2 linked regions of the Methylovirgula sp. 4M-Z18 genome follow. The protein of the gene in region 1 interacts with the protein of each later gene in a pairwise test. Links are inferred from orthologs where the notes say so. Each region holds a gene or a part of one and is shown on either strand. Other genes may lie near its edges.

What was found. The genes of interacting proteins can lie anywhere in the genome.
Region 2: the proteins of mobA (region 1) and V9T28_RS07945 interact in binary tests that used the Escherichia coli proteins (3 or more experiments, as listed by UniProt). The link is inferred for Methylovirgula sp. 4M-Z18 from one-to-one orthologs.

The regions. Positions count from the first base shown.
Region 1 is NZ_CP149574.1:2,181,414-2,186,364, forward strand. What follows is about bases 994-3,819. They hold mobA (molybdenum cofactor guanylyltransferase MobA), read left to right. Parts: upstream 994-2,012; coding sequence 2,013-2,627; downstream 2,628-3,819. Other genes in these bases: V9T28_RS10140 (Mrp/NBP35 family ATP-binding protein), read right to left, coding at 994-1,819; V9T28_RS10150 (NAD(P)-dependent oxidoreductase), read left to right, coding at 2,707-3,573; modA (molybdate ABC transporter substrate-binding protein), read right to left, coding at 3,633-3,819. Outside these bases: V9T28_RS10135 (TRAP transporter substrate-binding protein), read right to left, coding at 1-608; more of V9T28_RS10140, read right to left, coding at 731-993; more of modA, read right to left, coding at 3,820-4,397; V9T28_RS10160 (DUF1289 domain-containing protein), read right to left, coding at 4,565-4,804; V9T28_RS10165 (nicotinate-nucleotide--dimethylbenzimidazole phosphoribosyltransferase), read right to left, coding at 4,809-4,951. UniProt on the Escherichia coli protein: Transfers a GMP moiety from GTP to Mo-molybdopterin (Mo-MPT) cofactor (Moco or molybdenum cofactor) to form Mo-molybdopterin guanine dinucleotide (Mo-MGD) cofactor.
Region 2 is NZ_CP149574.1:1,728,422-1,733,526, forward strand. What follows is about bases 1,150-4,129. They hold V9T28_RS07945 (molybdopterin molybdotransferase MoeA), read right to left. Parts: upstream 3,259-4,129; coding sequence 2,041-3,258; downstream 1,150-2,040. Other genes in these bases: V9T28_RS07940 (PLP-dependent cysteine synthase family protein), read right to left, coding at 1,150-2,001; moaC (cyclic pyranopterin monophosphate synthase MoaC), read right to left, coding at 3,306-3,785; trpC (indole-3-glycerol phosphate synthase TrpC), read right to left, coding at 3,782-4,129. Outside these bases: V9T28_RS07930 (ComEC/Rec2 family competence protein), read left to right, coding at 1-54; transcriptional repressor LexA, read right to left, coding at 59-766; more of V9T28_RS07940, read right to left, coding at 952-1,149; more of trpC, read right to left, coding at 4,130-4,585; trpD (anthranilate phosphoribosyltransferase), read right to left, coding at 4,587-5,105. UniProt on the Escherichia coli protein: Catalyzes the insertion of molybdate into adenylated molybdopterin with the concomitant release of AMP.

The sequences.
Region 1 (4,951 bases):
TAAATGTCCGCGCCCGCGACTGGTTGCGGCTGCACACCGAAACCTTGCAGGATCTTGGCCGCAAAACCGCCGACACGCATTTTCAGGCCATTCAGATCCTCTTGCGCTTTCAGTTCTTTACGGAACCAGCCGCCCATGCGCGCGCCGCTGTTGCCGCCCGGCAGCGCGATCGCGTTGTAGTCGGCCAGAAATTCGTTGAACAATTCGTTGCCGCCGCCAAAGCTCGCCCAAGCGTCTTGCTGCCGGGCGTTCATGCCGAACGGAATGCCCGTCGCGAGCGCGAAGGTCGGGTCCTTGCCGGAAAAATAGGCCAAGGACGTATGGCACATATCGACTGTACCGTTCGTTACAACGTCAAGCGCCTGCACGGCGGGGGCCAATTCGCCCGGCGCAGAGACTTCGATCTGAAATTTATCGCCGGTCGCCTCGGCCACACGCTGCGCGAATTCCTGCGCACCGCCGAACATCAAATCGAGCGTTTTGGGGAAGCTCGATGTGAGCTTCCATTTGATTTCCGGAGCACTCTGCGCCAGCGCCGGCGCGGCAAGGGCGGACGCCGCCAGCCCGATGCTGGCGGTTTGCAGAAAGCGGCGACGCAGTAAAGCCATGTACATCTCCCGGAGCGATGGCGCGGAGACTCATGCAGCTAAACGACAAAATTAGGGCGAGACCTAACTGGCGGATTTTTCCAGCCGAGCGGGGGGCAAGACCGGCCCCGCCCCGCTTGCGCTCATTCTATGACGATTCGCGGTGCCGGTCGTCCCTGATATCCCTGCAGGGCGCCCGCGACCGCCTGCGCGATGCCGCGATACACCGCGGCGTGCGGGCCATTCGGCTCGCTCACCACGACCGGTTGGCCGGCATCGGATCGTTCGCGAATCGCGAGCGCGAGCGGCACCTCGCCCAAAAAGGGCACGTCCAATTTTTCCGCCTCATGCCGTGCGCCGCCATGGGCGAAGACGTCAGAGCGCGTGCCGCAATGCGGGCATAGAAAATAGCTCATATTTTCAACGACCCCAAGGATCGGCACTTCGACCCGGCGAAACATCGTGACGGCGCGGCGCGCGTCGATCAGCGCCAGGTCCTGCGGCGTCGAAACAATGACGGCACCCGCCAACGGAACGTCCTGCGCGAGCGACAATTGCGCATCCCCCGTACCGGGCGGCATGTCGACGACCAAGACGTCGATCTCGCCCCAACTGACCCGGCGAAGCATTTCGGTGAGAGCCGATTTGATCATGGGGCCGCGCCAGATCATCGCGGTCTCTTCCTCGACCATGAAGCCGATCGACATGATTTTCACGCCATGCGCTTCGAGCGGAATCATCATTTTGTCGGGGCCAACTTGTGGTTTTTGGTGGAGGCCAAAGAGACGCGGCATCGACGGGCCATAGACGTCGGCGTCGAGAATGCCGACACGGAGCCCCTGCCCAGCTAAGGCAAGCGCCAAATTGCAAGCCGTCGTCGATTTGCCGACACCGCCCTTGCCGGACGCCACCGCAATGATCTTGGCGATCCCCGGAACCGGACTGCCACCGCGCGGCCCATGACGCGCAGGTTCCGGCGCCTGCGGCCGCTCCGACGTCAGCGTCACGAGCGCGCCCGTCACACCGGGGATCGCTTTGATCGCCCGCTCGGCCTTCAGCCGCATCTCCTCCATTTCCATGGATTTCGCCGGATCGATCGCGATTGCCGCAAAAACCTTGCCGTCGCGGATACTAATGCCGTTCAACGTGCCGGAGGCCGGCAAGGGCGTCTTGCCGTCAGGACCGGGCACAAGCGTGAGGGCACGTAGAACGTCTTTTTCGGTCGGCAACAGAAGGCTCCGCATTTTAAGCTGTTTGTCCGCGTTATAGGCCCCGCTTGAAGCGGGTCAACGGACTTGTTGATCGCAGGACCACAACACGGCAACATGCGGCGGCAAACAATTGCGATCGTTCTCGTGTGCGTGCCGGGCAAAGAATTCACGCTCAGCGAGTTCATGCGATCCAAAACCGGATGGTGGAAACGTCATGAAAATAATCGGTGTCATTCTCGCGGGCGGACGATCCTCTCGTATGGGGGCCGACAAAGCCTTCGTCACGTTCAATGGGCGTCCGCTGGTCGAGCATGTGCTCGCAAGATTCGCACCGCAAGTCGCGGATGTCGTCATCAACGCCAACGGCGATGCCGCCCGCTTTGCCGCTTATCCACATCCTGTGCTCCCCGACCGCCTCGGCGCCAACGGCCCGTTGTGCGGTGTGGCGAGCGGACTGAACTATGCCCAGCAACACAATGCTGATGCCATTGTCGCCGTGCCGGTCGATGGCCCGCTGCTGCCACTCGACCTCGTCGACCGCTTGACCGCGGCGCTGAACCCGGAAAGCCAGGCCGTGGTGGCAAGAAGCCCGGATGGAGTGGAACCGACGTTCGCGCTTTGGCGGGTCAGCGCTTTGCCGCAAATGGAAATCGCACTCGAGCAAGGCATTCGTGGACCCAAACACATGCTTGAGCAATTGCCGCATGCGAGCGTGCTGTTCGACGCCAAAGTAGCTGGCCTCGCACCGTTTGCCAATCTCAACACCCGGGAAGAATTGGCCGACGTCGAGCGCCGCGTCCTGCATGAGGGTGCGGGCAGCCTTGCTTGAGCCCTTTGTGAACGCGCTTGCTCCACGCAATTAGATATGGGAAGCGTACCATACCGCGTTGCACAATAAGGGATTGGATATGGCGAAGGTTGCGTTTCTCGGCTTGGGCGTGATGGGCTATCCCATGGCTGGGCATCTCAAGGCGCATGGGCATGACGTGACGGTTTACAATCGCACGCCGGCCAAAGCGGCTAGTTGGGTCGCCGAACATAGCGGGAAAAGCGCTCCGACGCCGCGCGCCGCCGCCGAAGGGCAAGACCTGATCTTCGCCTGCGTCGGCAATGACGACGATTTGCGATCCGTCACCATCGGTCCGGACGGCGCCTTCGCCGCAATGGCGACGGGCGCAATCTTTGTCGACCACACGACTGCGTCTGCTGATGTGGCAAGAGAACTCTATACCAGCGCCAAAAAGCTCGGCCTCGGCTTTGTCGATGCACCCGTTTCCGGCGGCCAGGCGGGCGCGCAAAACGGGGTTTTGACCGTCATGTGCGGCGGCGATGCGAGCGATTACGCCAAGGCCGAGCCTGTCATTCAAAGCTACGCCCGCTCATGCCGGCTGCTCGGCGACGCGGGCGCCGGTCAGCTGACGAAGATGGTCAACCAGATCTGCATCGCCGGTCTCGTCCAGGGCCTGTCCGAGGGCCTGCACTTTGCCACCCAAGCCGGGCTCGACGCGGAAGCGGTGATCGAGGTGATCTCGAAAGGCGCGGCGCAGAGCTGGCAAATGGAGAACCGCTACAAGACGATGCTCGCCGGCAAATTCGATTTCGGCTTCGCCGTCGATTGGATGCGGAAGGACCTCGGCATTTGTCTTGCCGAGTCGCGCCGCAACGGCGCCCACTTGCCGGTGACAGCTCTGGTCGATCAATTCTATTCCGAAGTCCAGACGATGGGTGGCGGCCGTTGGGACACGTCGAGCCTGTTGGCGCGCCTCAACAAATAAATCAGCGCAGCTTCACGGGGACGAAGCGCTGGCTGGCGCTTCGCCTCTTTCGCCGCACGTCACTTCGGCGTGAAGCCCCATTTGACGAAGACGGCTTTCGCTGCGTCACTCTGCAGATAGGTCAAGAATTTGGCGGCGGCTTCGCCCTTGTTGCCGGCCGTCAACGCGAACGAATAAATGATCGGCGCGTGCGAGGTCTCCGGGAATGTCGCCACGACTTTGACGCGCGGTTCGGCTTTCGCATCGCTCGCGTAGACGATGCCGTAGGGCGTTTCGCCGCGCGCGACGAAATTGAGCGCGTTGCGCACATTGTCCGCCATCGCAAGATGGGGTTCGAGCGTCACCCACAAACCAAGCTTATCGAGCGCTTCCTTGGTATATTTGCCCGCCGGCACGGTTTTGATTTCGCCGACCGCAATTCGGCCATTGCCGAGCGCGGCGGTCCAGCCGTCCGCCGTCAGCGCAAGCGGCGCATCGGGCGCTGACGTGGGGGCAACGACCACCAGTTGATTGCTCAGGAGATCGATGCGCATCTCGGGTTTGATCAGATTGCGCGTCGCCACGTAATCCATCGAATCCTGATCGGCCGAGGCGAATAGATCGGCCGGCGCCCCCTGCTCGATCTGACGCGCCAAGGCCAATGAGCCGGCATAGGATGTTTTGACGTCGATTTGCGTCGCCACGGTAAAATCATGGGCGATTTCATCCAGCGCGTCCTTGAGGCTCGCCGCCGCGAAAACATTTATCGTATCAGCCGCATAAGCGCTTGTGCTCGCGCACAAGATAAATAGAAAAAAGGCAAAAGCGGAGCTAAGGCGCGACATGGCGTATCCTTGGGTTAGGCTAAAGATGAAAGAGCCGAACCGGAACCGTCGTGCCGGAATACGCTTCACGCATGCAGAGCGAAGCGATGACTGTTGGCGCGATTGATACAAGCTTTGGACAGAGCGTCAATTCGATTCAGGGTGGCACGGCCAGTGCACCAACGCGATCAATCGCCCGTCTGCATGCGCTGCCGGCGGCGCTCGCTCGGCCGTACGCGCGCCGGCGTGCCACCACGGGTCTTGAGGCGCTCAAGCCGCGGCGGCAATTCGGCCATGATCGCGAGGCGCGTTTCCTCGCTCATCAGCCCCCATTGAGAAATTTCTGCGATCGAACGGCCGCAACCGATGCAAAGCCCGAGGCTCGGCTCCATGACGCAGATTTTGATGCAGGGCGTTGAGACGGTCATGACCTCAATTCAAAACCAATTCGGCCGCCGGCACCATGCCCATATAGCAAGCCACCGCGGTCTTAATGATCCCCATCGCCAAGACTCCTCCGGCGCCGTCCGACTCGTGCACCCCGAAATCCGCGACCGGCTTGTAGCCGAGTTCGT
Region 2 (5,105 bases), 450 kb from region 1 along the record:
TCCGCGCCGAAAAACGATTACGGCGATCCGTTCGCCTATGATGCCGATCAATGAAACGTCAGTATTTACGGATCAAGCTGACGAGCTTGCCCTGGATCTTCACCCGGTCCGGCCCAAAGATTCGCGTCTCATAAGCCGGGTTTGCGGCTTCGAGTGCGATCGAGGCACCGCGCCGGCGCAAGCGCTTCAAGGTCGCTTCCTCATCATCCACCAGCGCGACGATGATGTCGCCGGTGTCGGCCGTGTCCTGCCGGCGGATCAGCACCGTATCGTTTTCGAAAATTCCCGCTTCGATCATCGAATCGCCGCGCACTTCCAGTGCGAAATGTTCGCCCGAACCCAGGAACTCCGGTGGTACCGAAATCGTGTGGCTGCGGGTCTGAATTGCGGAGATCGGCGTTCCGGCGGCAATGCGCCCCATCACCGGCACAGCGACGCTTTGCATCGTCTCGTCGTCGGGCGAGGCCGTGCCCACCGCGCGCACCTTGCCGAGATTGCCCTCAATGACGCTCGGCGCGAAACGGCCATTGCGCGAGCTGCTCGGCACTGCCGACTCCGGCAGTTTCAACACTTCTAGCGCGCGGGCGCGATTGGGCAGCCGGCGGATGAAGCCGCGCTCCTCGAGCGCCATGATCAGCCGGTGAATGCCGGACTTTGACCGCAGATCAAGCGCGTCCTTCATTTCGTCGAAAGATGGAGGCACGCCGGTTTCCTTCAGGCGCTCGTGAATGAAGCGGAGCAATTCATTCTGTTTCTTGGTCAGCATCGATCATTCCCCTTCATGTGCTCGCAACCTTAAGGAAGCCTTCGCGAATCAATCGCTGTTCCTCATAACCTGCGGCAGGACCTTAAACAAATCATGAACGCATGTTAAGCGTTCTTTTTATGTTCCGCAAGGGGTAAATCGTTGAATTTGGCGCAAGACTCCTGGGTTTGACGGTACGAGGGCGTTCAGCCGGCCCGGTTAATTTCTTCTGCGACCGCATCAAGCCGAGCGGCGAGACCTTCGCCGAATCGTCCGCTCACGCAGTCATCGTCGAACAAATCGGCATAGCGCTCGCCCGAGTCGCAAATCAGCGAAACGATCGAACCCGGCTCGCCGGCATCGAGCATGCGCCGCCGCAGCCGCAACGCGCCGATGAAATTCGTTCCCGTGGAGGGGCCGACGCGGCGGCTGAGGATCTTTGACAGCACGCGCATCGCGGCAATCGAATCGAGGTCCTCGACCGGAAACATTTCGTCCACCACGTCGCGGATGAAGGACGGCTCGACGCGCGGCCGGCCGATCCCCTCAATCCGGCTGCCGGTGGCGCTGGTCAGCGTGGGGTCGCCGCTGGCGTGATAGGCCGTGAAGATGGAGTTTTCCGGATCGACGACGGCGATACGCGACGCATGCTGGCGGTAGCGCACGAAACGGCCGAAGGTGGCCGATGTCCCGCCGGTCCCCGCGCCGACGACGATCCAGGCTGGAGTCGGATGGCGCTCGTGCGCCATTTGCGCGAAAACGGATTCGGCAATGTTGTTGTTGCCGCGCCAGTCGGTGGCGCGTTCGGCATAGGTGAACTGATCCATGAAATGGCCGCTGGTTTCGCGCGCCAATTGGTGCGAAGCGGCATAGACGGCATCGGCGGAATCCACGAGATGCAGGCGCCCGCCGTAGAATTCGATCTGTGCGCACTTTTCCTGGCTGGTGCTGCGCGGCACGACGGCAATGAAGGGCAGGCCCAAAAGCCGCGCGAAATAGGCTTCGCTGATCGCTGTCGAACCGGAGGAGGCTTCGATGATCGTCGTGCCTTCATGCACCCAGCCGTTACACAAAGCATAGAGGAACAATGAGCGCGCGAGCCGGTGTTTCAAGCTGCCGGACGGATGGGTCGATTCGTCCTTGAAGAAAAAATCGACCGCGCCGGGAAGCGGGATTGGCACGAGATGCGTATCGGCAGAGCGTGTAAAATCCGCCTCGATGCGGGAGATGGCAGTGTCGAGCCACGTGCGGGCCATACGTCCTCCAATCGATGAAACGCTTGAGAGCGTGCCTGACTACAGCCGAATGATCCGGCACAGATCGCCGGCGTCCGCCGCCGCGGCATGCGGGACGCGGATCAGGAGGCACTGCGCCTCGGCCAGGACGCGCAGCATCGAGGAATCCTGCAGGCCATGCGGTGTCACGCGTGGCAGGTCGTCCGCGCGCTCGGTGAGCGTCGCGCGCAAATAATCCTGCCGGAAATCATTGGCCTTGACCGGCACGGCGAGGCGCGCCGGCTCGCTGTGATCGTCCGCCGCGTCGGGGTCGCCGCTGAGCGCGCGGATGAGCGGCACCACGAACAGTTTCGAGCAGACAATGGCGGATACCGGATTTCCCGGCAAGCCCAACACATGCAGACCGCCGAGCATGCCGTGCATCAGCGGTTTGCCGGGCCGCAGTGCCAGCTTCCAAAAATCGAGCGTCATGCCTTCGGCGTGCAGCGCCTGTTGCACGAGATCGTGATCGCCGACCGAAGCGCCGCCGAGCGTGACGAGAATGTCGGCTTTGGCATCGCGTGCCTTTGCAATTGCCGCGCGCAGAAGCGCCAAATCGTCGGCGACGATGCCCAAATCGAACACCTCGGCGCCGGCTTTCTCCGCCATGATCGCGACGGCAAAAGAATTGGAGGCGACGATCTGATCGGGGCCCGGCTCGGCGCCCGGCGCCACCAATTCGCTCCCCGTGGCCAGGATCGCAACGCGCGGACGGCGTGTGCAGGGCAAGGCCGGATGGTTCATCGCCGCCGCCAGCGCAACGCGGTTGGCATTGAGCCGCAAGCCTTTTTGCAACAGCGCCTGACCTTGCGCGAAATCGAGTCCGGCCTTGCGGATATGGCGGCCGAGCGGTTCGCTTTGCTCGACGCTTATGTTGATGCCGTCGCGCCGGGTCGTCTCCTGCAGCACCACCGTATCCGCCCCTTGCGGCACTGGCGCGCCGGTGAAAATGCGCGCGGCTTGACCCGGTTGGACCGTACCTGCGAAAGCCGTGCCGGCCGCGCTTTCACCGACCACATCGAGCCGTGCCGGCACCGTTGCGATATCTTCAGCCCGTACCGCATAGCCGTCCATGGCCGAGGCGTCAAAGGGCGGTTGGGTCCGCCGTGCGATGACGTCTTCGGCAAGCGTACGGTCGGCGGCCTGACTCAAGGGAACGAGTTCCATGCCAAGCGGCCGCGCTGGCGCAAGGATGCGGGCGAGAGCGTCGGAAACGGGGAGGAGAGGGGCTTTCGTCATCAGGTTCGATCGTTTCTCCGCCAAGGGGATCCAGGGTTTAAATCCCGTCAGCCTTCGGCCCGCCAATGGCCCGACCTGCCGCCGGATTTTTCGACGAGATGGATGTTTTCGATCCGCATGCCGCGATCGGCGGCCTTCACCATGTCGTAAAGCGTCAAACATGCCACGCTCACGGCGGTCAGCGCTTCCATCTCAACACCGGTCTGGCCTTTGACCTTCACCGTTGCTTCCACAAGCACCTGCGCCGCCTCGACATTGGGCGTCAGCTCCACCGTCACCTTCGACAGCATCAAAGGATGGCAGAGCGGGATGAGGTCGTGCGTGCGTTTCGCCGCCATGATGCCGGCGATCCGCGCCGTGCCAAGCACGTCGCCCTTTTCCGCATTGCCCGATAGGACAAGGGCAAGCGTCTGCGGTTGCATTGTCACAGTGCCGCGCGCCACAGCAACCCGTTCGGTCGCCGCCTTGTCCGATACGTCAACCATATGCGCTTCGCCGGTGGCGGAAATATGGGTGAGTTTGCTCATGCCTTCACGGGGACGCCGACGAGAAGATCGTGCGTCGCCTTCTCCACGTCCTTCTGCCGCATCAAGCTTTCGCCGACAAGGAAGGCGCGCATGCCTACGCGTGCGAGACGCTGGCAATCTTGATGTGTGAAGATTCCGCTCTCTCCCACGGCGATCTTGCTCGGCGGGATCATCGGCGCTAGCTGTTCGCTCACTTCCAACGACACGTCGAACGTTTTGAGATTGCGATTGTTCACGCCGATCAATTTGGTTTCCAACCGCAGCGCGCGCTCGAGCTCGCGCTGATCATGCACTTCGACCAGCACGTCCATGCCCAAATCATGCGCCGTGGAATTCAGTGTTTTGGCGCAGTCGTCGCTGACGCAGGCCATGATGATCAAAATGCAATCGGCGCCCCAGGCGCGCGCTTCGAACACTTGATAGGGATCGAAGAGAAAGTCCTTACGCAGAGCCGGCAATTTGGTCGCCGCGCGCGCCTTTGTCAGAAAGTCCGGCGCGCCTTGAAACGAAGGGCCGTCGGTCAGTACGGAAAGGCATGCCGCACCGCCTTTTTCGTAAGCCTCTGCCAAGGCCGGCGGATCGAAATCGGGGCGAATGACGCCTTTCGACGGGCTCGCTTTCTTGATTTCGGCGATCAGCGCAAAACCGGCGTCGGCCTTGTCTTTGAGAGCACGGGCAAAGCCCCGCGGCGGCGTTTGGGCACGGGCCTGGCGTTCGAGCGCGTGAAACGGCATGCGCACTTTCGCGTCGATGATTTCGCGGCGTTTATAGGCTTCGATCTTCTCTAGTATGTCCGCCATGTTACGCTCCCGTGCTGGAGCGGTTCGAGACTGCCACCAGAGTGGATAAGACCGCCTTTGCGCGGCCCGAGTCAAGCGCCTCAGCCGCGAGTTCGGCCCCCGCGCGCAGGTCGGCGGCCTTGTCGGCGACGACCAACGCGCCGGCCGCATTGAAGATGGCAATGTCGCGATAGGCACCCGGCGCGCCATCCAAAACTGCGCGCAAGGCTGCAGCATTATACTCGGCATCGCCGCCCTTCAGCGCCGCCGGATCCGCCCGTGCGACTCCAATGTCCTCGGGGGTAATTTCAAACGACGTGATCTTGCCGCGGTCAAGCGCGACCACGCGCGTTGGTCCGGTCGTGGTGATCTCGTCGAGCCCGTCCGAGCCGTGCACCAGCCAAACCTTTTCCGAGCCGAGATTCTTGAGCACATGCACCATCGGCTCGAGCCATGCGGCCGAAAACACGCCGGTCAATTGCCGTTTGACGCCGCCTGGGTTGGCGAGCGGTCCGAGGATGTTGAGAATGGTGCGCGCGCC